Regions from separate parts of the Paenibacillus sp. FSL H7-0918 genome, predicted to be linked through region 2. Evidence: riboswitches for the same ligand, from Rfam matches in the RefSeq annotation. Region 2 holds a riboswitch; each other region holds the start of a gene.
What was found. A riboswitch is a leader RNA that binds a small molecule or an ion and turns the genes downstream of it on or off. The one in region 2 is predicted to bind cyclic di-AMP.

Region 1 (8,041 bases), on a different contig from region 2:
ATCCCTTCCAAATCCAGAACGGGGTAGCCTTGCGCTTTCAGGCGGTGTAACAGATTGGTTTTACCTGTGCCTGTATTTCCGTGAATCACATAAGACTTCGCCTTACATTCATAGGACTCCAATTCGTCGAGCACCCATTTACGATAAGCCTTATAGCCGCCTATCAGCCGGTAAGCATGAATATCCATTAAAGAGAGTACGGTCGCAGTTGTACGGCTGCGCATACCTCCCCTCCAGCAGAATACTGCTTTGTCTCCTTGAATCGCTGCAAATTCTTTGACAAAAGAAGGCAGTTTTGCCGCAGCAATCTCCAAACCACGTTCTTTCGCGGCCTGCACACTTGTCTGTTTATACAACGTCCCTACTTCAGCCCGTTCCTGATCATCAAAAAAGGGAATATTCAAACTATCCGGCAGCGTTGCATCTTTATATTCAGAAGGAGATCTAACATCAATAATGGTGATCTGCTTCTTGTTTTTTAACACTCTAAGTTCTTCCAGTGTAATGTCCTGAAACAATATGCTCTCTCCTCTGGTGGCTAACCTTCATAATTTGCTCTAAGCTGATATACAACAGTTATTCCACAGCAGCTATAACTGTAATCTGACCCGGATGCTCTTCCGTTACCTCTCCGATCAATGCCGCTTCTACCCCTGCATCTACTAACTCTTTTAGCAAATCTTCGCTTTGTTCAGGGGCCACAGAGATCAGCAGTCCGCCAGAAGTCACAGCGTCACATAGAATATAGCGGCTTAGTTGGTCCATCTCTTCCGGATAAAGAATGCTGCCTTCCAGATGGGCAAAGTTATTCTTAGTGCCTCCTGGAACAAATCCCTGTTCCGCAAGCTCTCTTACTCTTGGCAGCATCGGTACATCGCCTTGACGAATGATCAGGCCCGTGCCGCTCCCTTTAGCCATTTCCGAGGCATGTCCCAGTAGCCCAAATCCGGTAACATCTGTACAAGCATGTACATCATAAGGCTCCATGATTTCAGCCGCTTTTTTATTCAAAGTAGACATTACTGTCGTAAGGCGTGTGGTTTCTTCAGGAGATAGCTGATCCTTTTTAATGGAAGTTGTTAAGATCCCCACACCGATAGGCTTCGTTAGAATCAGCTTGTCTCCCACCTTGGCGCCCGCATTCGTTCTTACTTTGTCAGGATGCACAAGGCCCGTAACGGCCAATCCGAATTTGGGCTCTTTATCGTCGATGGAATGTCCGCCCACAAGAGTAGCTCCTGCTTCCTGTACTTTATCCGCTGCACCGCGCAAAATGTCACCGAGAATGCTTTTATCTAAAACAGAAATAGGAAAGGCCACAATATTAAGCACCGTAAGCGGCTTTCCACCCATCGCATAAATATCGCTTAATGCATTGGCTGCTGCAATTTGACCAAATGAATAGGGATCATCCACGATCGGCGTGAAAAAATCAACAGTTTGCACTAACGCTAATTCATCACTTAAACGATACACCCCTGCATCATCACTAGTATCAAGACCTACTAGTAGATCCGGGTTAGGAACAGTTGGTGGCAGACTACGAATAACCTGCATGAGATCGGCGGGACCGATTTTGCAGCCGCAGCCCCCTTTTGAAGATAATGAAGTCAGTTTTATAGTTTCAGCTTGAGACATCATGACTCAGCTCCTTTAGTATGAATTATCTTAATCTTACACGAGTAGATCGCATTGTACAAAATGCAAGAGTAGCAGATGCGTTGCTTACTACGCCTCCTTCTATAACTATTTAGAGTCTATTGTTCTTTCCCACGTCTGGTGAGCTATATTTGGTGCTGTGGTAGGGTAGGGACATTAAGTGGCGTTCTAGGTACAATATGCTTGTAAATGTTCAACATCCATCGGTTAGTAAAATAACCAAAGGCTGGCTCATTCGTAGATTTCACTACGGATGAGCCAGCCTTTAGTTAGATATCCATTATATTAGGGAAATTCTCCCTAATGTTCATCGATAATCGCTTTAAAATGAGGTTTTTAGGGAATTCCTCCCTAAAAATTCATGCAAATACCCATTTATGGCTAAAAACATCCTATTATTAGGGAGGATTTCCCTAATCTACGTTCTAGGAGCCATAATCTCCTTCATTTTAGGGAGAATTCCCCTAAAGTTCTTCCCAGAAAGACGACCCATAGCCAGCTCATTCCGCCCTGGCTATGGGACGCCTATTTTCTCACTTAAACGCTTCGCTTGTGAAGGTCTCCCTATAGATCAGCTAATCTGCTGACTGCCCTGCTGCTTCTCTAAGAAACGCTGAAGAATCGCATTGAATTGCTCCGGCTGGCACAGATTACTTGGATCTAATGCGTTCGGAATAATCGCCAACTGCGCCTGCGGCAGCTGAGACACCATTTCCTTCATACAATTCACTCCAAATTCATTAAAGTCCCCCACAATACATAATGCAGGACGTTTAAAAGCCTTTAAACATCTGGTGTAATCAACATGGCTCGTAGCCAGCCTTTGCCGATATAACTCCCGGGGGCGTTTGTCCAGCAGTCCTCTTCTAATCTCATTGTAGGCCAGACTCCAGCGCTCTCGGTACATCATCCGAATCGAAGGCAACACCAGCTCGCTTGGGAGATAATACATTAGTAAACTGCAATATGCTGCCATAGTTTGTATTTTCCCTACTATTGTTGATCCGTGAGTCCTACAAAAGCTATCCGCGACCACAATGGCTTTTACACGCTCAGGATATTGTTTGGCAATATGCTGAACGACTAAGCCACCATAGGCGATTCCTACAAAAACTGCTTCACGGATACCTAGGTCATTCAACAGCATAATCAGATCCAGACATTGCGTCTCAATAATCTCATGTGGGGCCTCCAGCAGTTTACCAGACTTGCCATTCCCCCGTAAATCGCACAAAATCACTTTATATTTATCGGAAAAATACTCCAGCTGTGGTTTGAACATACTGTGTGTTAATCCATGTCCATGGATAAACACAACCGGAGTGCCAGTTCCATTGATTTCATAATAGAGCGAAGTTCCGTTCAGTTTAGCGATAGGCAAAGGTAACACCTCTTTCATAATAAATTCTACGACTATATCTGCTTAAAAACGCAGCAAAAAACCACAGAGGGATTCTCTGTGGCTATTCATCACTAAACACGCCATTCATCCTCTCTCCATACGCTTACGAGGTTAGCTGTCGGATTCGGGCAGTGAGAGTTGCCCTACCTGCAGGGATGCATATTATGCACCCGGAACAGGATTCACCCCATAACCAGTGCCGACTCTCACATCGGCTGCCAGTTGTTGGTTCCCCCGCTTTCCAGAAACGGAAATTAAGCGGATTGCTTATGTAATTGTAAATTTAAGATAATTCTCAGTTCTGAGATGAATCATACTCTTGTAAGGTTTTCTTGTAAAGGAGGGCTCTGGTCAAAATAATGTTGAAAGCAATGCTTTTCATTTCATATTAAGCATACTCTTCATTTTCTCTTTCTTTTGCTCTTGTTTACTCGTTTTCTTTAGAAAAACTGCTCTGAAGCAAGCGAAAAAGGGGGTGATTCACCAGTACTTTCCTATTTAATAAGAAACGACAATCTTCAATACCAATATTGGGCCAGTTTCTGTACCTTGGGGTGTTCGTCGTTTCTATGTCCCCGATCCGTTTGGCAAGCTTGTTAATATTATTTCACATGAACAGCACGAATGATTTCATAAAAAAGAAAAAAGCTAAGCAGAATCAGAGATCTCCCCCTGTCCACTTAGCTTCCTTTTACAATACTATGGCTACAAAAGATCGGCGTTTTTCAATGCATGCTCCCAGCTTGGAAAAAAGAACAGCGCACTTCTCATAAGCTCTGGGTCGCTTTGCTTTACTTGTTTTTTACTGATCGAGCTTCCGTCGCTTTGCAGCTTTTTGATCCGACTTAATACTTCATCAGCCTCCAAAGGAATTTCCATTGAAACACTCCTTTCTCAGTGACCTGTTTCCCTTCATTTTCTCCATAATATGTTTATTTATTCCGTACTCTTAATTTCCCCAGATTAAACCATCTGATAGATGGGTTGTTCAGCAATGAACCGGGTAGGAAGCATGGGATATTTGTCTGCTAAGATTTCAGCTAAATATTTCATCCCCGGTGCTTCACTCTCCGCATGACCTAACATGATGAGCGCTTTAGATCTGCCTTGGTGCCCTGCATCCCGCACATATTCCGGAGTCTCCCACTCTGGTCCCTCTCCAGCGATAATTAAATCAAGATTGTGATCATTAAAAAGCGGAATAGCCATCATCCCGCCTCCCCTGTAACCTATTAATATCCCTACGCGTTTGCAGGACAGAGACAGGTCACCAGCAGCGCGTACATAAGAGATGCCTAGCTTACTTTTAATATACTGAGCAGCTTCCATTACAGTCATAGCAGGAATAGTGAGAATCGTAGCAGCCGCTTGCTGCTCTTCCACATAGTCTGACCAATCCAGCTCTCGCAGCAAACCCATCATAATCCCATCCGGCTCTTGCCGATGCCAATAATCATGATAACGAAAAATAGCTATTGGGGAATGTTCGATCAGACTTTTTTTCGCATGATAAACCGGATCACCTTCTAACCACTCGCTCGCTGCATGATGGCTATAAAATACACCTTCATGCGTGATCAGCAAATTGGCTCCTAACGCTATTGCTTGCTCCACAATATTTTGTGTGGCAGAGAAGGCCGTAATAATCCCTGTGACTTCAGTTTCCGGTTCCCCTGGGTTCAGAATATCCACAGTCCCTTCTATCTGTTCCACAGTTCCCATTAAATCTTTCAAAATCGCTCTAATCGTGAGGCTCACTCCATCATCCCTCGGTTCAAAATCTAATAAATCTTTCTGCCTTTAAGATCCTCAATTCCGCTCTTACGGTAAAAATACGTATTGATCCGATCTCTCCATTCCTGCGCATGCTCTGCTTGCTCTTCAAGACGTTGCTTCACTTGCACATACAATCCACTATCCATGCTGCCTTCAAGTGATTCCCATGTTGCTAGAAGCTGTGCAGCCTGCTCTGCCCCTTCGAAATGAGTATCGTAGATATGTTGTATAACCGTTTGCCCCGATTGCAGAACATGCGTGTATGGAACATGATGGAAGAACAGCAGCAGCTCTTCTGGACAAGACGCTAGATTCTCATAATTTGATGCATTAAGACCCATATACTGTCCGCTATACCCCGTTCCCGATTTGACTGAACGATCCACACCAATGCCCTTATGATCCGCATAATGGTACGTTCCCCACTTGGCGTATTCATATCCATCCACATTCGGCCCATAATGATGATCCGGATTAACCATCCAGCCCACACCTAATGGAGCTGTGTAAGATTCGTAAATCCTCCATGAGTCCATTAACATCCCGCGAATAGCAGCCACTAGACCTTCATCAGTGCCAAAGGTAAGGCGAATCCATTCCTCAGCTATTTCTTTTGCCGTCAGCTCCGGATTCCAAATTAATCTCCCATATCCATACAGATTGGCTTGAGCTAACCCATGCCCCGTCCAGTTCATGTCATCCCCAACATTAGTTACAGCAGCCACACCATTATATTTATTTCCCCACACCGATCCGTCCACAATATGTTTCACAAGCGTAGTTTGCCCTTTGGCATAAGTATTGAAATCAAGGACTTCTTTCCACTCTGGAACGAGATAACAGAGATGCCGCTGCTGCCCCGTATATTCTTGAGCAATCTGAAACTCCATCAGATGATTGGTATGTTCCAGTGCGCCAAACAGCGGAGATACCGGTTCTCTGACTTGAAAATCCATCGGTCCATTCTTGATTTGCAGCACTACATTATCATTAAATCGGCCATCCAATGGTTTGAAATGATCATACGCTGCTCTGGCCCGATCTGTCTTACGGTCACGCCAATCCTGCTTGCAGTTATATACGAAACAACGCCAAATCACGATTCCGCCAAACGGCTCCAGTGCTTCTCCCAGCATATTAGCGCCATCGGCATGGTCACGCCCGTAAGTGAATGGCCCTGGTCGATTTTCTGAATCCGCTTTGACCACAAACCCGCCAAAATCAGGGATCACTCGATAAACCTCACCCGCCTTATCTTTCCACCATTGCCGCACCGCTGGGTCCAGTGGATCAGCTGTCTCCAATGCTCCGATCTGTATCGGACTGGCGAAGTTAGCACTGAGGAATAGCTTAATTCCGTATACGCGGAATATTCCTGCAATTAACGCGATATCAGGCAAATATTGCTCCGTTATAAATAGAGATTCAAGCTCATGAACATTCACATTGTTAATCGAAATCGCGTTGATCCCCACAGAGGACATCAATCTGGCATAATCACGCAGCCGCTTTGTATCGTTAAGAAATTGATTGGACTCGTAAAAAAAGGACCGTCCAGCATAGCCACGTTCAATACTGCCATCAAAATTATCCCAGTGATTAATCATTCGCAGGCCGTTCACCGGATTCATAGACAAATTCAGAGCGTCTATCTCGCTTTCTGTTCCTATCAGCCGTAACAGATGGAATACGCCATACAATATTCCAACAGGCGTTGAAGCACCGACAGCGATACATTGCTCAGTAGCATTTGTACGTATAAGGAAACCTTCAGGACCCAGTGAATCGGTTCGTTCTCCTGCGAATACTCTACTAATTAATGGATTCCCCCCTTGGAAGGTTCCTATAACGATACACGGTCCTTCAGGTTTCGCTGTGAGCAGTGGCGCTTTGCCCAGCATAGAGGTCATCCCCTGTATGAATTCCGCGGCTGCCGCCTGAATCGTCTCGTTGTCCTCCGTTACTACCAACTCAACACACCAATCTATATATTGATTGTATAGAGATCCTGATTTCAGCTGACCATAATTGAGCCAAGCCTCATAAGCGGTATTTGTCATGTTTATTCCTCCCGTATAAATAACCCGCCCTGGATTGAAAAGGACGGGTTCATGATTCGCAAGCTTGAGCAGGTTACCCGCTCTATGATTTGGTGACAGCGTTAAGCAATTGGTGATACGCTGGCTTAGGATTATGCTGCTCATCGAATAGAAATGGCCAATTTTTCCGTCCCCGAACAGGGAAGCCGTCCAGCCATGTATAGTCATCCGCTGCTCCCCAGAAAGTGACTGAGCTAATCACGTCGCGGTATTCTTTCAACAGAGCAAACATCGCTTCATAGCGCTCTGCCTGCAGCTCGAGCAGTTCAGCAGGTGCAACCTTTAAATCCATTCGTTTGTCATCGAAACGGAACATGGACACATCCAGCTCTGTCAATTGGAGCTGAATCCCTAAAGATGCATACTTCTCAATAGCAGCACGTATATCGTCTAAGCTCGGATCGTATAGATTCCAGTGGGCTTGCAATCCGACGCCATGGATCGGCACTCCTCGTTCCAGCAGCGACTTCACCATTTTATAGATTTTGTCGCGCTTAAGTGGATTAGACTCGTTATAGTCGTTGTAGAATAATAAAGCCTTAGGATCGGCTTCATGAGCGAATTCAAACGCTTTGCCGATAAACTCCGGTCCGACAATGTCCAGCCACTTTGACTGGCGAAGAAGTTCTTCTCCTTCATCTGCAATAACTTCATTTACAACATCCCAAGCATAGATATCTTCCTTGTAACGCCCAACCACGGTCTGAATATGTGATTTGAGCCGTGCAAGCAATGTCTCTTTGCTTACACACCCGCCCTTCTTATCCTCAAACAACCAGTCCGTAGTCTGGTTATGCCAGACTAAAGTATGCCCACGCATAGCCATATGATGTTTTCGGGCGAACGCAACCAACTGATCTGCTAGTTTAAAGTTATAAATGTCTTCAAGCGGATGCAGACTTTCAAACTTCATCTCATTCTCAGCGGTAATGCTATTGAAATGATAGGCGAGCAAGTGCTCCTGTGATTGTATCGTCATCGGGTTAACGGCTGCGCCAATTTTGAAATCCTCAGCAAATATTGTTTTTAGTGCAGGTTCTGTGTAATCACTAGCTTGTCTCAACAAGTTCCCTCCTGACAAAAGCATTTATATCAGTATTCGAAT
Region 2 (8,041 bases):
TACCAAAACGTACCTCTTTACCTTCCATGCTGCCTTGCGAAGACTCGATCCCCAGCGCATTGATAGCTGGATTGCCTTTGGTTTCCGCATAATAATTCAATCCCAGCAGTAGTACGAACAAGGTCATCATTGCTGTGAAAATCACCCAGCCCTGACGTTTGTTCTTAGCGAACAATCCGTACATATATGGCAAAGAGGCTGGCAGCATCCACATAGAGAGAATCTCCAGAACGTTCGTAAGTGGATTAGGGTTCTCAAAAGGATGCGCTGAATTGGCTCCGAAGAAGCCGCCACCATTCGTACCTAAGTGTTTAATTGATTCCAAAGAAGCGACTGGACCGATAGCGATTTGTTGCGTCTGCCCTTCAAGTGTAGTGACCTCAAGCGATGGCTTGAGCGTTTGTGGCACATGCAATCCTACCAGCACCAATGAAACTAGCAGAGCTAATGGAATGAATACACGAATATGTGCTTTTACGAAGTCCTCGAAAAAGTTCCCGACTGATTTCTGTCCTGTAATCCCTCTGACAAAAGCAACCGCAACAGAAAATCCGCTCGCTGCAGACGTGAACATCATCATCGTGATGACTGCCATTTGTGAAAAATACGATAGTCCCGTCTCCCCGCTATAATGCTGCAGGTTCGTATTGGTCATAAAGCTGATCACCGTATTGAATGAAAGCGTCTGTTCCATATCGGCAATTCCATTCGGGTTCAGCGGCAATCCCCGCTGTAATCTTAGAAAAATATAACTGAAAGCAACCAGTACGATATTAGTTAAAACAAAGCTGAGTGCATACTTCTTCCAGGACATTCCGTCCCGTTTTTTCAGGCCGATCAGCTTATAAATACCTTTCTCTGTGCCTGCAAACCAGCGATCCGTACGATTCGGTTCGTTAGAAAATACATGATATAAATACGTTCCCATCGGCTTGACCAGCAAGATGAGAATTACAATTACGACGACTATTTGCAAAATGCCCATGAATGCCCCTCCTTAAAATTTCTCAGGATGAATCAACGCGTAAACCAGATATATAAACAACAGTAGGGTAACAGCGATTACTAGAATCACAGCTTATCCCTCCCCGTATCCTCAACTACACCTGCGCACCAGCGCATAAAGCCATAAAATAACCCGTAAATTACAGCTAACGAAGCCACCATATACAGATCCATCATATCTTCCGCACTCCTTCCATTATCCTTGATGAGGTGATCTATCGATTAGAAAATCAGCATCACCACTATGGGAATAGATTACATAGCTCGCACCAAGTCTTTTATAGACCAATCTAGGATTTATTGAACTTGTAATCACAAAAATCGGCTGTGTCGTCCAGGTACGGCACATCTGAATATAGCGGCAGCAAAGCGGAAAGCTGCTCTCAAACAGATATACCCTGCCTACCGGGAACGATGGGCGAAACCAAGTGCTCTGATGGCGGGTATCCACTAGAATAACCTGCTCAATCCCGAGCTCCTCAAGTAAAGCTTTCTCAGCCACATTGTTGGTTAATCCCGCCATCTTAATACCCCTGAACTTCAGAAGTTTAATGAAATGTTCTCCCGCCTTTGTAGGCGCACATACAAGCACATATTCATTCTGATCCGTCATCTTTTTTTCTCCTCCTGCTCATTTACAACAAGGAGGCAACGAAAATCTCCGAAAGGATGTTGACCTATCGTCATTTTCGGGCACAACCTAAAGCTCGGTTGTGTCACGTCATTAGACGCTGCCTTACAAATACCGCTAATGATGAATTTAGCGACCTCTTAGGGGAGGCCTCCATAAATGCTTTGCTTCTAAGAGCACAGCAAAAAGCCACAAAGGATCTCCTCTGTGGCTCGCTAGCGGTCACATTGCACTCATCCTCTCTCCATACGCTTACGAGGTTAGCTGTCGGATTCGGGCGGTGAGAGTCGCCCTACCTGTATAGATGCGAGCTCACTCACACCCTCTACAGGATTCACCCCATAATCGGCTTCCGACTCTCACATCGGCTGCCGATTGTTGGTTCCCCCGCTTTCCTTATCGGAAATTAAGCGGATCAAATATTCGATTGTCGTTGAAACAGGAGTAATCATACTCTTATGCACGAAGACTTGTAAAACCTGAATGATGCCAAAATAATGCAAATTAAAAACTATTTTCCCATTAGATAGCGCTTACTTGATATCTAATCTCTCTATATCTCTTGTTTACTCGAGTTTGGAGCGTTTAATCGCTATCTATAATACATGTGATTTTATTCACCTTTTTAGAGCGAAAATACTGCAAATTCCCATTATAGGTAGAAACGCAAGAAGCTGAGGCTGAGCGAGAAAGAGGCGCGATAACACGCCATAAATACCTATTTACCTCGTTTTTCAGTCGTAGTCGGCAGGATATGGTTAAAATTGCTCTAAAAGAACATTTTCCGTTTTTTACAGAAAATCTTGAAAAGAGTATGATTCGGGTTGAATCTAATTCATGAAAAACAATCAACGCTGAGTTCCTGCATTCGCAGGGAACGGGGGAACCATCAGGCCACCTGGCCTACTTGGGGTGAATCCAAAGGAGACTGCATAAGTCTCAATAGGTAGGGCGACTCTCACCGTCCGAATCCGACAGCTAACCTCGTAAGCGTAAAGAGAGAGACCCTTGATCCGCCACGCTTTGGCCCAGGTATATCTGCCTGTAATCCAAAACCGCAGCAGAGGTCCTCCTCTTGCTGCGGTTTTTGCGTTACCTAAGCTTATTAGGTGATAGCACGCTGGATGGGGTGAATGTTTTGAAGCACTATTATTTAGGGATACATCAAGGGCTGCTTGAGCCGATAAGTCTAAATTACGTTTGTTTCGGGGCCTTGTGGTTCGAAGAACATAATCACAGGTACATTGTAGGCTATGCATTTGGCCAGAACCAGATCCAAGCCCTTCGCCAGTTCAGCACACCTTCTTCTTGTAAAGACTGTTTAGACTCTAAGATTGTATATGAGATATATAAAAATATTCGAGAACAACAGCAGCAGCAGGATTGGTCATCACACCAAAAGCTCCCGTGGTTTACAGCCTTCAAGGAGCCTTGGAAAGATGTAAGCGCCGGTTGGTATGTCTTGAGATCCCGCAGCACCTTTCCCTTACATCTATCTGTTATACGAAAAGAGAAGTTCCGACTATGGCTAGAGCATACCGCAGTCTGTGAGAATAAAATGGAAATGCTCGCTTGTGTAGAAAGGGCTAGTGTCACTCATCATGTAGACTTAAAGCTTTTGGAAATCTAAGGAGGAACCCTACTATGGACCAGCGCAGACTATCCCGCATTGAAGTATTTGTATTGGATGAACCCGAGCCTATTCACTATGGAATGGAAGGGGCTGAAGGCTGCCGTTATGGTATTCTGAAGCTCACCTGTAAGGGAGGCTGCAGTTGGGGGGCTTGTCTGATCTCTGCCAACACCAAAAATTTCGATCTCATTAAATGGAGTTCTTTTTTACGGGCCATCTGTCATTGCCGTCTTGAAGAAGCGCTGGATAAGGTCCGCCGCGAAGGTTCAGATTGGGAGCAGGTTAAGCTTGAGCTAGTTCAGGGTGCTTTGCAGGATTTAAAGGCCAAGCTCCAGGGTAAATCCTTGGCAGGGCATATTCAGCAAGGGCGTCTGTACAGTGTTGCAGCAGGGGGGAGCAATTCCAGAAGTGAACGGCTCTACTACAAGCCTTCAAAAGCTTTATCCACTGCCTCCCAGCAAAAACACAGTTGCCCGGAACCAGACACCGCCGATCTCATCAATAAATCCATCTCTTACTTTTCTATATTATAGATTCAAGCAAATCTCTCAATCTGAAAGGATCGTGTTCACCATGCCTGACCCCTTACCTCCCGAGTCCACCTACAGTACTAAATTTGCAGAGTGTGTTCAAAAGTATACTAATGAAGTCTACGTACTTAGTTCCATGTTGTTAGAACAATCTAATGAGGCAGACAAGATTACTATCCGCACCTTCATAGAGCTTCATAAAATATATCGTCAGGATGATTTTGATCCTCAGTTATTCTCTATCCACGCTTACCGCACTTGTATTCACCAGTGTGCTGATTCTTTTGCCCGGCGCTCGCTTCTATCGGCTAAGGCATTACCTTGGGAGGAACAGCTTGTGAAGGTATTGTGGTACGGCTTAAAGCTGCCTCTTTCTCAAATAAGCATTATTCTGCAAAAAAGTGTTCCCGCACTGAAAACACAGCTTAGAGCTCTACGGGAGCAGATGACCACCCAAACGGATATACTAACGAGCGCAAATCTTTCTATAATTTAGTCTCTGACTAGAATTCAAACGATCTTTGAGCGCATGAAGCGACTAATGGACTCAGGAGCCTTTAATTGAAGCTTTTCCACAAATATGGCCGGCGTTCGGACTCCAGTAGAAATCCCGAGCGATGAACGTCTTGGATCGTCTTAAAGCAAGCCCTAATCATCTTCCACCAAGACAAGCCTTACGGACCCAGATGACGTTACTTGCACGTTTATCGCCTTTTGAGCATAGTATCGGACTCCAGTGCAACTATTTGGTTAAAAGAGCTACTAATTCACCCTTTTTCATGCCAATAGCGACTATAGTGTCCGATATCTTGCTAAATCTCGATGATTGCTGCATTTAAGTGCTGCTGGGTCCGTTAGCTATATCAGCTCGTATACAAAGAGATTGCCAACTCAAAAACGGGGATATCCCAGCAACCATAAACGGCTGTTAGGATACCCCCGAAAACTCAGTGCTTACTATTACGCTTTACTCTTACGCGCCTTACCGTACATCCACAATCCCGCCAACATCCCCACTATAGCAATACCAGTCAATAGGCCTTGAACGAAATCCATAAAAGTGGAGCCATCCGGAAGCATTCTACTAACCGTAGCCAGCGATACAGAACTCATTAAAAGCATAATGGTATATTGTTCGCTTGTAGACATCATTAGCACTCCTTAAAAGTTATATGAGGTCATCTTAGATCTTGTAAGCTTTCATTGCTTTTCTGATTTCTTTAATACTTGGGCGTTTGCCGTACATCAGTACGCCGGTACGATAGATCTTGGCTGCCAGCCATCCGAAGATGAAGGTAGTCACAAGCAGGATCAGCAGCGATACAATGACTTGCCAGATCGCCACCTCGCCGACACCAATTCGGAGCAGCATCGTCAATGGTGAGGTGAAAGGCACATAACTCGCTATCTTAACCACTAGAGTATCTGCATTGGAGATACTGAACAGTGGAACATAGAACGCTACGAAGCCTAACATCATGATTGGCATTACCGCCTGACCGAGATCCTCCGTACGGCTGACAATCGAACCTACAGCCGCATACATCAAGGCATAGAGGAAGTAACCTAATACGTACAAGACAAATCCATAGAGCAGCAAGTTAATATTGAGCTGGCCTAAATCGAGATCAAAATCAGCCAATACAGTCGCATTATGCGGGAGCGTCAAATTGACGACGATCGCTGCGACAAAGATCCCAATTTGCAATATTCCTACTAGGAAAACACCGATAACTTTACCGAACATTTGCGCTAAAGGTGAGGCACTTGTAATCAGAATCTCCATAATCCGCGAGCTTTTCTCAGAAGTTATCTCTGCGGCAATCATGTTGCCTGTCATCATAATGGACATAAAGAACAACATAAGCATGGCATATACGATAATGTAGTTAATGGCTGGAGTGTCCTCCTGAGAGCTTTCACTGCCACCGCCTGCGTTAAGCTGTTGTGTAGTAATCTGCACAGGCGTTGACATTGCAGCAATCTGTTCAGAGGTCAGCTTGTCGCCAACGATGAATTGTGTGTTTGCTTGCTGAAGTGCATTTTGGAGATAAACTTGCACATCTCCGTTTAGTTCCCCATCATTACTATGATAAGTAACGGGTGGAAGCCCTTCACCAGTAGGTTCCGCAAAAGTAACATAACCTTCTACGGTCTCTTCATCTAATGCTTTCTTTAACTCGGCATCCTCCGCAGAAGCATATTGTACTATCTTAGCCTGTGGCATGCCCTCTGGCGCAGTATAAGCCTTCAACAATTCTGCAACCTGATTTCCCTCTTCAGCAATCACAGCAATTTGAGTAACTTCACTTTTGGCCGAATCACCCTTAAACTGATCGATGATATAGGGAAGATTCATCCCTATGCTGAGCAATAATACTAGAATCAAAGTAGTAATCATAAATGATTTCGTTCTAACTTTATTTTTAAAGGTAAAGCCGATAATTGTCCCCATCTTATTCATTAGATTCACCCACCGCTCTGATAAAGATTTGGTTTAACGTAGGTTCCTTGATTTCAAAATGCTCCACTTCACCCTGTGCTATCGCCTGCTGTAAAATACGCTGTGCTGCACCGATCTCACTGATCGATAACAGATACCCACGCTCCAGCCGTTTAACTGCTGTAACACCTGCGATGGACTCCAAACCTTTTACCTCATTAGCTGTACGCAGCAATACTTCTTCCCGCGGGTAGCCATTCTTGATCGTGCGGATATCCCCTTGAACGACCGTATTGGATCGATCGAGAATCGTAATGTTACGGCATAGCTCTTCCACATGCTCCATCCGGTGCGTAGAGAAGAGGATACTTGTTCCCGAATCACGTAATTCTTTGACCGTATCTTTCAGCAGCTCCACGTTTACTGGATCCAGCCCGCTGAAAGCTTCATCTAGAATCAGAATCTGCGGCTTATGAACGACAGCGGCGATAAAGCCCATTTTTTGCTGATTTCCTTTGGAAAGCTCTTCTATTTTTTTATTGTAATAATCCGGAACCTCGAATCGATCCAGCCAATAGCGCAAGCTCTTATCTGCATCACTAGCTGACATCCCACGCAGGCGGGCCAAGTAAACGATTTGATCGCTGATCTTCACCTTAGGATATAGTCCACGTTCTTCGGGCAGATAACCCATAAGTTGCTGCAGTTCACTGTTGAAAGGTTTTCCGTTATACAAAATCTTGCCTTCATCAGGGTAGATTAGGCCGAGCACCATACGCATCGTGGTTGTTTTCCCCGCGCCGTTCGCCCCCAGTAATCCGTAAATTTCCCCTTTACCTACGGTTAGGTTAATTCCGTTTACTGCGGTTTTTTCTCCATATTGCTTAACTACACTTTCCAGCTTTAAGGCTTCCATTTCTCTAGTCCCCTCTCTTGTGGTCAATTAGAATAGGACGATGACCCTGTGTCCATAAACTTAATATTTCGTCCAGTTCCAAACTGCGGCTCTTGATAACCTTTACGCCCAAGTCATGAATGCGTTTCTCGTTTTCAGAAAATTGTTCTATGATAAAAGAAGCTACACCCGGTGTATCCATGGTAAAGTGCAAGCCTCCTGGCAACTCAGCCGATAACTCCGCAAGCTCCTCTTCATCCGCAGCATTCACCCAAACCTCGGTCCAAGCACCGAACAGACTGTCTTTTTCAGCCATACCCAGCAGTTCTCCCCGATGCATAAGGACGATATAATCCGCCAGCCGTCGCACCTCATCCACAATGTGTGTGGAGATGATAATCGTTGCGTTGTGCTCATCCATATATTTACGAAGTGTCTCGATCATAATCTTCCAGGCAAAAGGATCAAGACCCGATGAAGGTTCATCCAATAGCAGCAGACTTGGCCGTGCCGCAAGTGCTACAGCAATTTCGAATTTCCGGCGCTCCCCTTTAGACATCTTCGAAAGTCTCATATGATACGGAACCTCAAAGCGATCCATCAGCTCGTGAAAATACTGATCGTCCCAATTTGGATACCAATACTTCCGAAATCGAGCTGCCTCCTCTGCATTCCAGTGGTTCTCCTCAGTAATTGACGTTTCAGGAACATAGGCAATGGTCTGGCGAAGCTCCAGAGACAACCCGCTATCATACCTGTTCTCGAACCAATAAATCTCGCCTTCCTCTGGATTAGTCAGCTGCATCAGCAGATTCAGCAGCGTGCTTTTGCCGGATCCATTCTGACCTACCAAAGCTGTAATATATCCTTTAGGCAGATTCAGGGTCAGCGGTCCTATCGTTTT
Region 3 (8,041 bases), on a different contig from region 2:
TCTTCTGTAGCAGAGATTTTTGCAAAATAATACAAATATTTATGGAACTATTGATAAAAACAACAAGGAGTGAGCTTTAAAATGTATCTGTTCGACACACATACACATTTAGATGCGCCTCAATTCGACGAGGATCGCGAGGAAGTTATAGCTCGTGCAGTAGAGGCCGGAGTTAGCAAGATGATCAATATTGGATTTAATCGGGAAACGATCCCTTCAACGATGAAGCTGGCTGAATCTTATGATTATATTTATGCAGCGGTGGGCTGGCATCCACAGGATGCGATTGATATGAAAGAGGGGGACCTCGATTGGATCGCCTCTCTTTGCAGCCATGAGAAAGTGGTGGCCATCGGAGAGATTGGGTTGGATTATTATTGGGATACCTCTCCCAAGGATGTGCAGCAGGAGGTCTTCCGCAAACAAATTGGACTAGCCCGTGAACTAAAAATGCCAATCTGTATACATGACCGTGATGCCCATGAAGATGTCGTACGGATTTTACGGGAGGAAAAAGCAAATGAAATTGGTGGCGTGATGCATTCTTTCTCAGGCAGCTGGGAAACCGCAAAAATGTGTCTAGACCTAGGATTTCATTTGTCATTTGGAGGACCGATCACGTTCAAAAATGCCAGAGTGCCTAAAGAGGTGCTTGCACAGACGCCATTGGACAGATTATTGATCGAAACAGACGCTCCATATTTGACTCCACACCCCTTCCGAGGCAAGCGAAATGAGAGTGCTCATGTGAAGTTAGTAGCAGAGGCTGCGGCTGAAATTAAAGGGTTAACATGGGAAGAATTGGCTAAAATTACGTATGCGAACGCACTGGAACGATTTGGGATTGTCTGAAAACAGGAGTAAAACGGGTGAAAAATAGAGAATGGCCGATATATTAAACTTTTTTAATATAAAAACGGCTGATTATTACAATATTTTAACCATATATTTGCGTAAACGTGGTTGAATCGTCCTTTACAACATGCATCAAAACAGGATATCATCTTTTCAGTGATGTGAGCTGTTGTTATTGTGACAGCCATTGATTCATGGATCGTCTCGCTGAGTCTCCGTATGGAGAACGGGGGAACCAATATTGAACTGCCGCATGCCTGTATCTTGAATACGACTAGGAATTGCCGCAGAACAATATTTGATTTCTTCACGTGGTCTTTGGGGTGAATTTAAGGGCAACCGCCGTGAGCGGGTGACCTGAAATAGGGCGTCTCTCTTTCGTCCGAACCCGACAGCTAACCCCGTAAGCGCAAGTAAGAGAGGCAACCTCGTGCACAAACATTCCCGCGTATTCTGACATCGGAGAAGCCACGAAAGAGTCCTCAAGAGAACTCTTTTTAGGCTTCTTTATTTTTGAATAAACTGAATGTTGCCCGCATACTGTTATATAACAGGTGTGGGAGTAGCTGTGCCGAGCAGGCGATCCATGAGCAGGAGACGCTAAGTTAATACGTGCGTATCCTGTGACAATCTCAAATAGTTTCGTCAAAGAAATTCAGTCCTCATGATATACAAATTGACGACGAGGCTATGTAAGGAGGATGGAGAGAATGGGCTTATTCCAACCAGAGGTATCCCATGATTCGCAGTCATCCAGCAGGTCTTTCGCATTACGGTGGGAGCAAGTAAATACTCGCGTACTTTTACTTGCAGGTGTGATTTCAATCGCAATCGCGCTGTTAATTCTGCTGTACGTACACGGTCAAAGTAATAAACAATTAGTTTTAGTAATAGACGGGCAAACACAGACACTTGAAACGCGAGAAGCACTTCTTGGTGATGTGTTGGAGAAAGAGCAAATTTCGCTGCAGCCGCATGATGAATTATCTTTAGGTCTGAGTGATGAAATAAAAGACGGTGACCGTGTCGTTATCAATCGTGCGCAGAAATTTAGCCTTACTGCGGACGGAGCAACAAAAACGTTATATACGACCGAAGACACTATCGGTCAAGCGATTGACAAACTGGGTATCAACCTAGAAGGCTATGATAAGATTTTTCCTTCGTTAGACACCACCATCTCTGCTGACATGGAGATTAAGATCGTTCGTATCAACAAGCAAACGGTACAGCGAACAACTAACTTACCTTTCCGTGTTATTAAGACAGCAGATCCCTCCCTTACTGTGGGAACAGTTAGAGTGGCACAGGCAGGCAAACCAGGCGTCATGGTTCAGCATATTGAAAAGATCTATCAAGACGGAGAACTGGCCTCTATGCGCATGATCGGCAAGGAAGTACAAACGGTAACAAAAGATAAGATCATTGCCGTTGGTACTAAAGCACTTCCTAAGCCTACTGTAGTTGCTAAAGCTACAACAACTTCCAAATCAAGCACTACCTCCAAAACGACTAAAGTTAGCGCTAAGACTAAGAACGTCACAAGCAAGGCTGGCGTAGACTTTGAGTACAAGAAGATGATTAAGAACGTCTCCATGACAGCTTATTCGTCAGAAGAGCCAGGGATAGGTACTAAAACTGCCTCCGGAACACGCGTAACGGAAGGTCGTACAATTGCAGTAGATCCGAATGTAATTCCTATTGGCTGGTGGGTTTATATCGATGGGCTTGGATTCCGCCGTGCAGAGGATACTGGCGGTGCCATTAAAGGCAATAAAGTGGATGTCTATTATGATTCCCTGAGCCATGCTCGTAATTTCGGCCGTAAATCACGTACCGTTTATGTGATTGGACCTGTGAAACCAGAGCTTAACTAGAACTGAAGCTTTTGCAAAAAATCCTTTGATAAGCTATAGTGATGATAACCGTTAAGGAACGCTGGATGATCATTTCGTTGATCGCAGAGCAACCGCTCATCACTTATACATTCTTTAACCAAAAGAAGAGGAGCGAATCCTCTTCTTTTTGCTTTTTTTGGAAGGAGTCAAGAAATATGATTAAGGAATTAATCGTCGTTGAAGGCAAAAGCGATACCGTAGCCATTAAGCGTGCTGTAGAAGCGGATACCATTGAGACAGGCGGCTCTGCTGTAAACCGGACTGTAATTGCTAAGATCGCGCTTGCTATGGAACGTAGAGGGGTTATTATTCTTACGGACCCGGACCATGCTGGGGAGCGAATTCGTAAAATCGTTTCAGCGAAGGTGCCGGGCTGCAAGCATGCTTTTATTCCAGAGAAGGACGCAACTCGAAAAGGGGATATCGGTGTAGAGAATGCATCGCCAGAGGCGATTCGTCATGCGCTGCGTAATGTACATACCTCTTTTGAAGGAGCACCTGCTTTGATTGGTATTGATGATCTTATGGCCGCTGGAATGCTTGTACACCCTCGGGCTGCTGAAAGACGTATGGCACTTGGTAATTTGCTTGGAATCGGATATTGTAACGGCAAACAGCTGTACAAGCGGCTGGCGATGTTTGGGATTACGCGGGAGGAATTTGCCGGGGCTCTCGCCCAAATTGATCAGGGAGGCATTACTTCATGAGTGGTAGAGAGGAAATTTCGACTCCAAAACGGACCAAAGAGATTATTCAACGTTATGGATTCAAGTTCAAGAAAAGCCTGGGACAGAATTTTTTGATTGATCAAAATATTTTGGACAAGATTGTAGACGCTGCTGGACTAGATAGCGATTCTGGGGCGCTGGAGATCGGGCCGGGAATTGGAGCGCTGACGGAGCGTCTGGCACTAACAGCGGGTGCTGTAACTGCCGTAGAGATTGACCGTAGACTGATTCCAATATTAAAAGACGTACTTTCCCCCTATCCCCATGTTAAGGTTCGTAACGATGATGTCCTCAATGTGAACTTGCAGGAAATGTTCAAGGAAGATTTCACCACTGTGAACAAGGTCAGTGTGGTTGCTAACCTGCCTTATTATGTGACTACTCCGATTCTGATGAAGCTGCTCGAAGAGAAGCTTCCCCTTGATAACATCGTTGTAATGATTCAGAAGGAGGTTGCGGAGCGTATGGCTGCATCTCCAGGTGGAAAGGAATACGGAAGTCTTAGCATTGCCGTGCAGTACTACAGCGAGCCTGAGCTCGTCTGTATCGTGCCACGTACGGTATTCATCCCTCAACCTAATGTGGAGTCTGCTGTTATCCGTCTGAAGGTTAGAGAGCATCCTCCGGTAAAGGTGGAGAGTGAGAAGCATTTCTTTGAAGTGGTTCACGCTTCTTTCACACAGCGCCGCAAGACGATTGCTAACAATCTGAAGGCTCGTTACTTCCCTGAACAAGGACGTGAGCAGCTGGAGGCTTTACTCGCAGAAGCGGGTATTGAACCGACCCGTCGCGGAGAAACACTCAGTCTTGAAGAATACGCCCGCTTAAGCGGTGTTTTGCTAGCCGCTGGAATTGAATAAGCAATAGGAAACGGTTGTTGTCTTAAGGACGACAACCGTTTCTCGTAGAAATATAAGGATGTTATTCTGGTGGAGCATTATACATTCTTATATTTTAAAAATATGTTGAGTTATGAACCAACTGAGGCCTTTGCCCATACGATGGGGTAGAGGTGGTGGTTGTAATGAATTTAGGAGACTTGGTCGTTCGCAAATCTTATGGCGGTGATTTAACATTTCGTGTAGATAATATTGTGCAGGATAGAGCCGTCATTAAAGGCACAGATTTCCGCCTGTTGGCGGATTCTCCTCTGGATGACCTGGTTCAAGTGCCTCCTACCCGAATAACGGAACGGGGACAGCAAGCACAGATCAAAGCGAAGGAATCACTGACACAGCTGCGGAAGGACCGTCAGGAGCAAAGTCAGCGGAGCGGGGGAACCCTAACAGAGGGGACATGGGCTCCACCGTCCAAGGAAGCTCCTTATTTTGAAGTGCCAGGTAAAGTACTGCATCTGGATGGCGATCCGGCATATTTGAATAAGAGCCTTAGCTTATACGAGCAGCTGCGGATTCCCGCTGAAGGGCATCATGTTCATGAATCTGCAATGGCTGATACGTTATACCGGCTGTTGCCCCGTGTACGCCCAGATATTGTAGTGATCACTGGTCATGATGGGGTACTGAAGCAACAGCATACTTACGATCTGTATAGTCTGAATAGCTATAAAAATTCGCAAAACTTTATAGCTGCTATTAGGGTAGCTAGGGAGTATGAGCGGAATTTTGATGCGTTGACTATTGTTGCCGGTGCTTGTCAATCTCATTTCGAGGCCTTACTTGGAGCTGGAGCTAATTTTGCCAGTTCACCTGGTCGAATTTTGATCCATGCTCTGGATCCCGTGTATGTAGCAGCAAAATCATCCTTTACTTCCATCAGGGATACTGTAAATCTTAGCGATGTTCTGAATAATACCATCAGCGGTAATCAGGGTATTGGTGGTGTTGAGACCCGTGGCAGCTTCCGCATCGGAATGCCGCGACTGCAGAATCTGTCGGCGCTAAAAGTGACACCATCAGCCATTTAAGCGGCAGAGATAGGTCTATGGTGTCAGGAATATAGGTAATTTGAATGGGCTGAATAGAATATCCGAAAGAAAGGGTGAGCGCTGAGCTTAACCCTTTCTTTTTTTCTTTGTAATGCCTATATTACAGATAACAAGGATATTAGTCCGGCGCTGATTTCTCGCAAAAAAATTCCGTTGACAACGAAATATGCATCAACTATAATTAATTATTTATTTGCTTTGACATTGTCCTGAAAAAGTTGTATAATGGACAAGAAAAGAGGTGGTCGTCAGGTAATGGCTAATAACGCGCTGTTGGAAATCAAACGCAGTCTTGAAGCTCACGTCGGTCATAAGATCACATTGCGTGCAAACGGAGGTCGTCGTAAAACCGTTGAACGCACAGGTGTCCTGGAAGAAACGTACCCTTCTGTATTTATTGTCAAACTGGATCAGGAGCAGCAAACTTTTAAGCGAGTCTCCTATAGCTATGCCGATATACTTACTGAATCTGTGGAAATCACAGTTTGTGAAGACGATGGGCAGATGCGGATTATGTATATTAAAGCTTAATGTTTCACGAACAGTCTCCCTTGGAGGCTGTTTTTTGTTTACGTTTTTTGGGACAAATATTTGGTGCATGATCCGTGTGCTAAGCAAGCATACTAATTGGGCAATGGGTTAATCATTTATTTTCATAAGGGAGGAATTCCGTAATGAGCCGCAGAAAACGAGGCATGATGTCGGAGGAACTGAAGACAGAGTTAGCCAAGGAGCTGGGTTTTTATGAAACCGTGGAACGTGAGGGCTGGGGTGGAATTACAACTCAAGACGCTGGCAACATGGTGAAAAAAGCGATACAGCTTGCTGAACAGGCTGCGCGGAAATCTTAAATTTTAGGCTATAAAGTGAATATTACTGAAAAAGGGTGCGTCTAAATGGCGACACCCTTTTATTATTGGACTTCATTAGAAGTTTCTCATATAATATGTTAAGTTGTTTTTACGGGAAAAGCTGAAGGTGGGTGAACGCCTTGAAAATGTATGAAAAGGCACCAGCTAAAATTAATTTGATGCTGGATGTGTTGCACAAACGTGCTGACGGTTTTCATGAGGTGGAAATGATTATGACCATGGTAGATTTAGCAGACCGCTTAGAGCTGTCTGAGCTGCCAAGGGATACTATTATAATATCAAGTCAGGCTGGTTATATTCCCCTGGACGAGAAAAATTTAGCTTTCCAGGCGGCAAGGCTTATTAAAGACCGTTATAACGTGAAGAGTGGGGTACATATCCATCTGGATAAAAGAATTCCGGTTGCGGCTGGCCTGGCTGGCGGCAGCAGTGATGCCGCAGCTACGCTACGCGGTCTAAACCGTCTGTGGCGTCTGGGTATTCCTGCACAGGAGCTACAGGAGCTTGGCGCTGAGCTGGGTTCTGATGTACCTTTCTGCGTCACAGGCGGCACAGCCTTGGCTACAGGACGAGGCGAAAAGCTGACACCAATCAATAACCCGCCACAATGCTGGGTTGTGTTGGCGAAACCACCGATCAATGTATCGACTGCAGAAGTGTATGGACGCGTTCGGAGCAATAATATAGCGGTTCATCCTTCTGCTCGAAAGATGCAGCAAGCGATAGAAGCTGGAGACTTTGGGGGCGTGTGCAACCATCTGGGCAACGTGCTTGAAGATGTTACCCTAAAACTGCATCCAGAAGTTCAGCAACTTAAGGAAGCGATGATAAAGCTTGGAGCAGATGGCGTACTGATGTCAGGCAGCGGACCTACCGTATTCGGATTAGTGTCCAAGCAGTCTAAAGTAGCAAGGATTTACAACGGACTGCGAGGGTTCTGCAAGGAAGTCTACGCAGTGAGATCACTGAATTAGTCTGCTTCTCTTGTGTAAACCCGTACAAAAGTGATATATTTTTCTAAAATATTCGGTTTTGGCGAGGAGCATTCCGTGAAGAAATTAAAAAGAAGCCAACGTTTGGTAGACATGACTCAGTTTTTACTTGAGCGGCCGCATGAACTACTGCCGCTGTCTATATTTGCCGATCGCTATGGAGCGGCTAAGTCCTCCATTAGTGAAGATTTGGCAATCATAAAAGAAGTATTTGAAGGTGAAGGCATCGGAGAGCTGCAGACTTTAGCTGGTGCAGCGGGTGGAGTACGTTATATCCCGGTTATGCCTAAAGATATGGCGCTTACCTTTGTGCAGCGCTTATGTGTGCAGCTAGAGCAGACTGACCGGATATTGCCTGGCGGTTATTTGTATATGTCGGATCTACTTGGGTTGCCGTCTTTGATGGAACAGGCGGGTAAGATCATCGCAACGGCCTTTTACGGATCGGAAATCGATGTGGTGATGACCGTTGAAACGAAAGGCATTCCACTAGCCTATGCAACAGCAGCACAGCTAGGCTTGCCGGTAGTGCTTGTGCGACGTGACCATCAGGTTACAGAGGGATCAGCAGTAAGTATTAACTACGTATCAGGATCTCATAAAAGCATACACACAATGTCTCTCTCCAGACGTGCACTCAAGGAGAAATCGCGAGTACTTATCGTAGATGACTTCATGAAGGCGGGAGGGACTGTACGTGGTATGGTCGATCTGCTCGGTGAATTTAATGCCGAGGTTGCAGGGGTAG

Region 1: another riboswitch for cyclic di-AMP. It lies ahead of MHI15_RS09455 (alpha/beta fold hydrolase); the one in region 2 lies ahead of MHI15_RS29665 (hypothetical protein).
Region 3: another riboswitch for cyclic di-AMP. It lies ahead of MHI15_RS14080 (3D domain-containing protein); the one in region 2 lies ahead of MHI15_RS29665 (hypothetical protein).

Annotation. Positions count from the first base shown of each region.
Region 1 is NZ_JBBOWJ010000001.1:2,093,770-2,101,810, forward strand. Features, by position in the region: gene mnmH (tRNA 2-selenouridine(34) synthase MnmH) at 1-518, opposite strand, end outside; gene selD (selenide, water dikinase SelD) at 577-1,638, opposite strand; gene MHI15_RS09455 (alpha/beta fold hydrolase) at 2,231-3,040, opposite strand; cyclic di-AMP (ydaO/yuaA leader) riboswitch at 3,146-3,332, opposite strand; partial or broken gene MHI15_RS09460 (glyoxalase) at 3,579-3,689, shown strand; gene MHI15_RS09465 (hypothetical protein) at 3,767-3,940, opposite strand; gene MHI15_RS09470 (Nif3-like dinuclear metal center hexameric protein) at 4,025-4,819, opposite strand; gene MHI15_RS09475 (alpha-glucuronidase family glycosyl hydrolase) at 4,843-6,897, opposite strand; gene MHI15_RS09480 (endo-1,4-beta-xylanase) at 6,980-7,999, opposite strand.
Region 2 is NZ_JBBOWJ010000006.1:191,934-199,974, reverse strand. Features, by position in the region: gene kdpA (potassium-transporting ATPase subunit KdpA) at 1-985, opposite strand, end outside; gene kdpF (K(+)-transporting ATPase subunit F) at 998-1,075, opposite strand; gene MHI15_RS29670 (hypothetical protein) at 1,202-1,618, opposite strand; cyclic di-AMP (ydaO/yuaA leader) riboswitch at 1,870-2,059, opposite strand; cyclic di-AMP (ydaO/yuaA leader) riboswitch at 2,479-2,643, shown strand; gene MHI15_RS29665 (hypothetical protein) at 2,712-3,266, shown strand; gene MHI15_RS29660 (hypothetical protein) at 3,281-3,802, shown strand; gene MHI15_RS29655 (hypothetical protein) at 3,936-4,295, shown strand; gene MHI15_RS29650 (hypothetical protein) at 4,760-4,948, opposite strand; gene MHI15_RS29645 (ABC transporter permease) at 4,983-6,263, opposite strand; gene MHI15_RS29640 (ABC transporter ATP-binding protein) at 6,256-7,158, opposite strand; gene MHI15_RS29635 (ABC transporter ATP-binding protein) at 7,163-8,041, opposite strand, start outside.
Region 3 is NZ_JBBOWJ010000001.1:3,121,137-3,129,177, forward strand. Features, by position in the region: gene MHI15_RS14070 (HD domain-containing protein) at 1-30, shown strand, start outside; gene MHI15_RS14075 (TatD family hydrolase) at 82-852, shown strand; cyclic di-AMP (ydaO/yuaA leader) riboswitch at 1,051-1,280, shown strand; gene MHI15_RS14080 (3D domain-containing protein) at 1,566-2,732, shown strand; gene rnmV (ribonuclease M5) at 2,909-3,460, shown strand; gene rsmA (16S rRNA (adenine(1518)-N(6)/adenine(1519)-N(6))-dimethyltransferase RsmA) at 3,457-4,341, shown strand; gene yabG (sporulation peptidase YabG) at 4,506-5,408, shown strand; gene veg (biofilm formation stimulator Veg) at 5,685-5,960, shown strand; gene MHI15_RS14105 (small, acid-soluble spore protein, alpha/beta type) at 6,104-6,280, shown strand; gene ispE (4-(cytidine 5'-diphospho)-2-C-methyl-D-erythritol kinase) at 6,421-7,275, shown strand; gene purR (pur operon repressor) at 7,351-8,041, shown strand, end outside.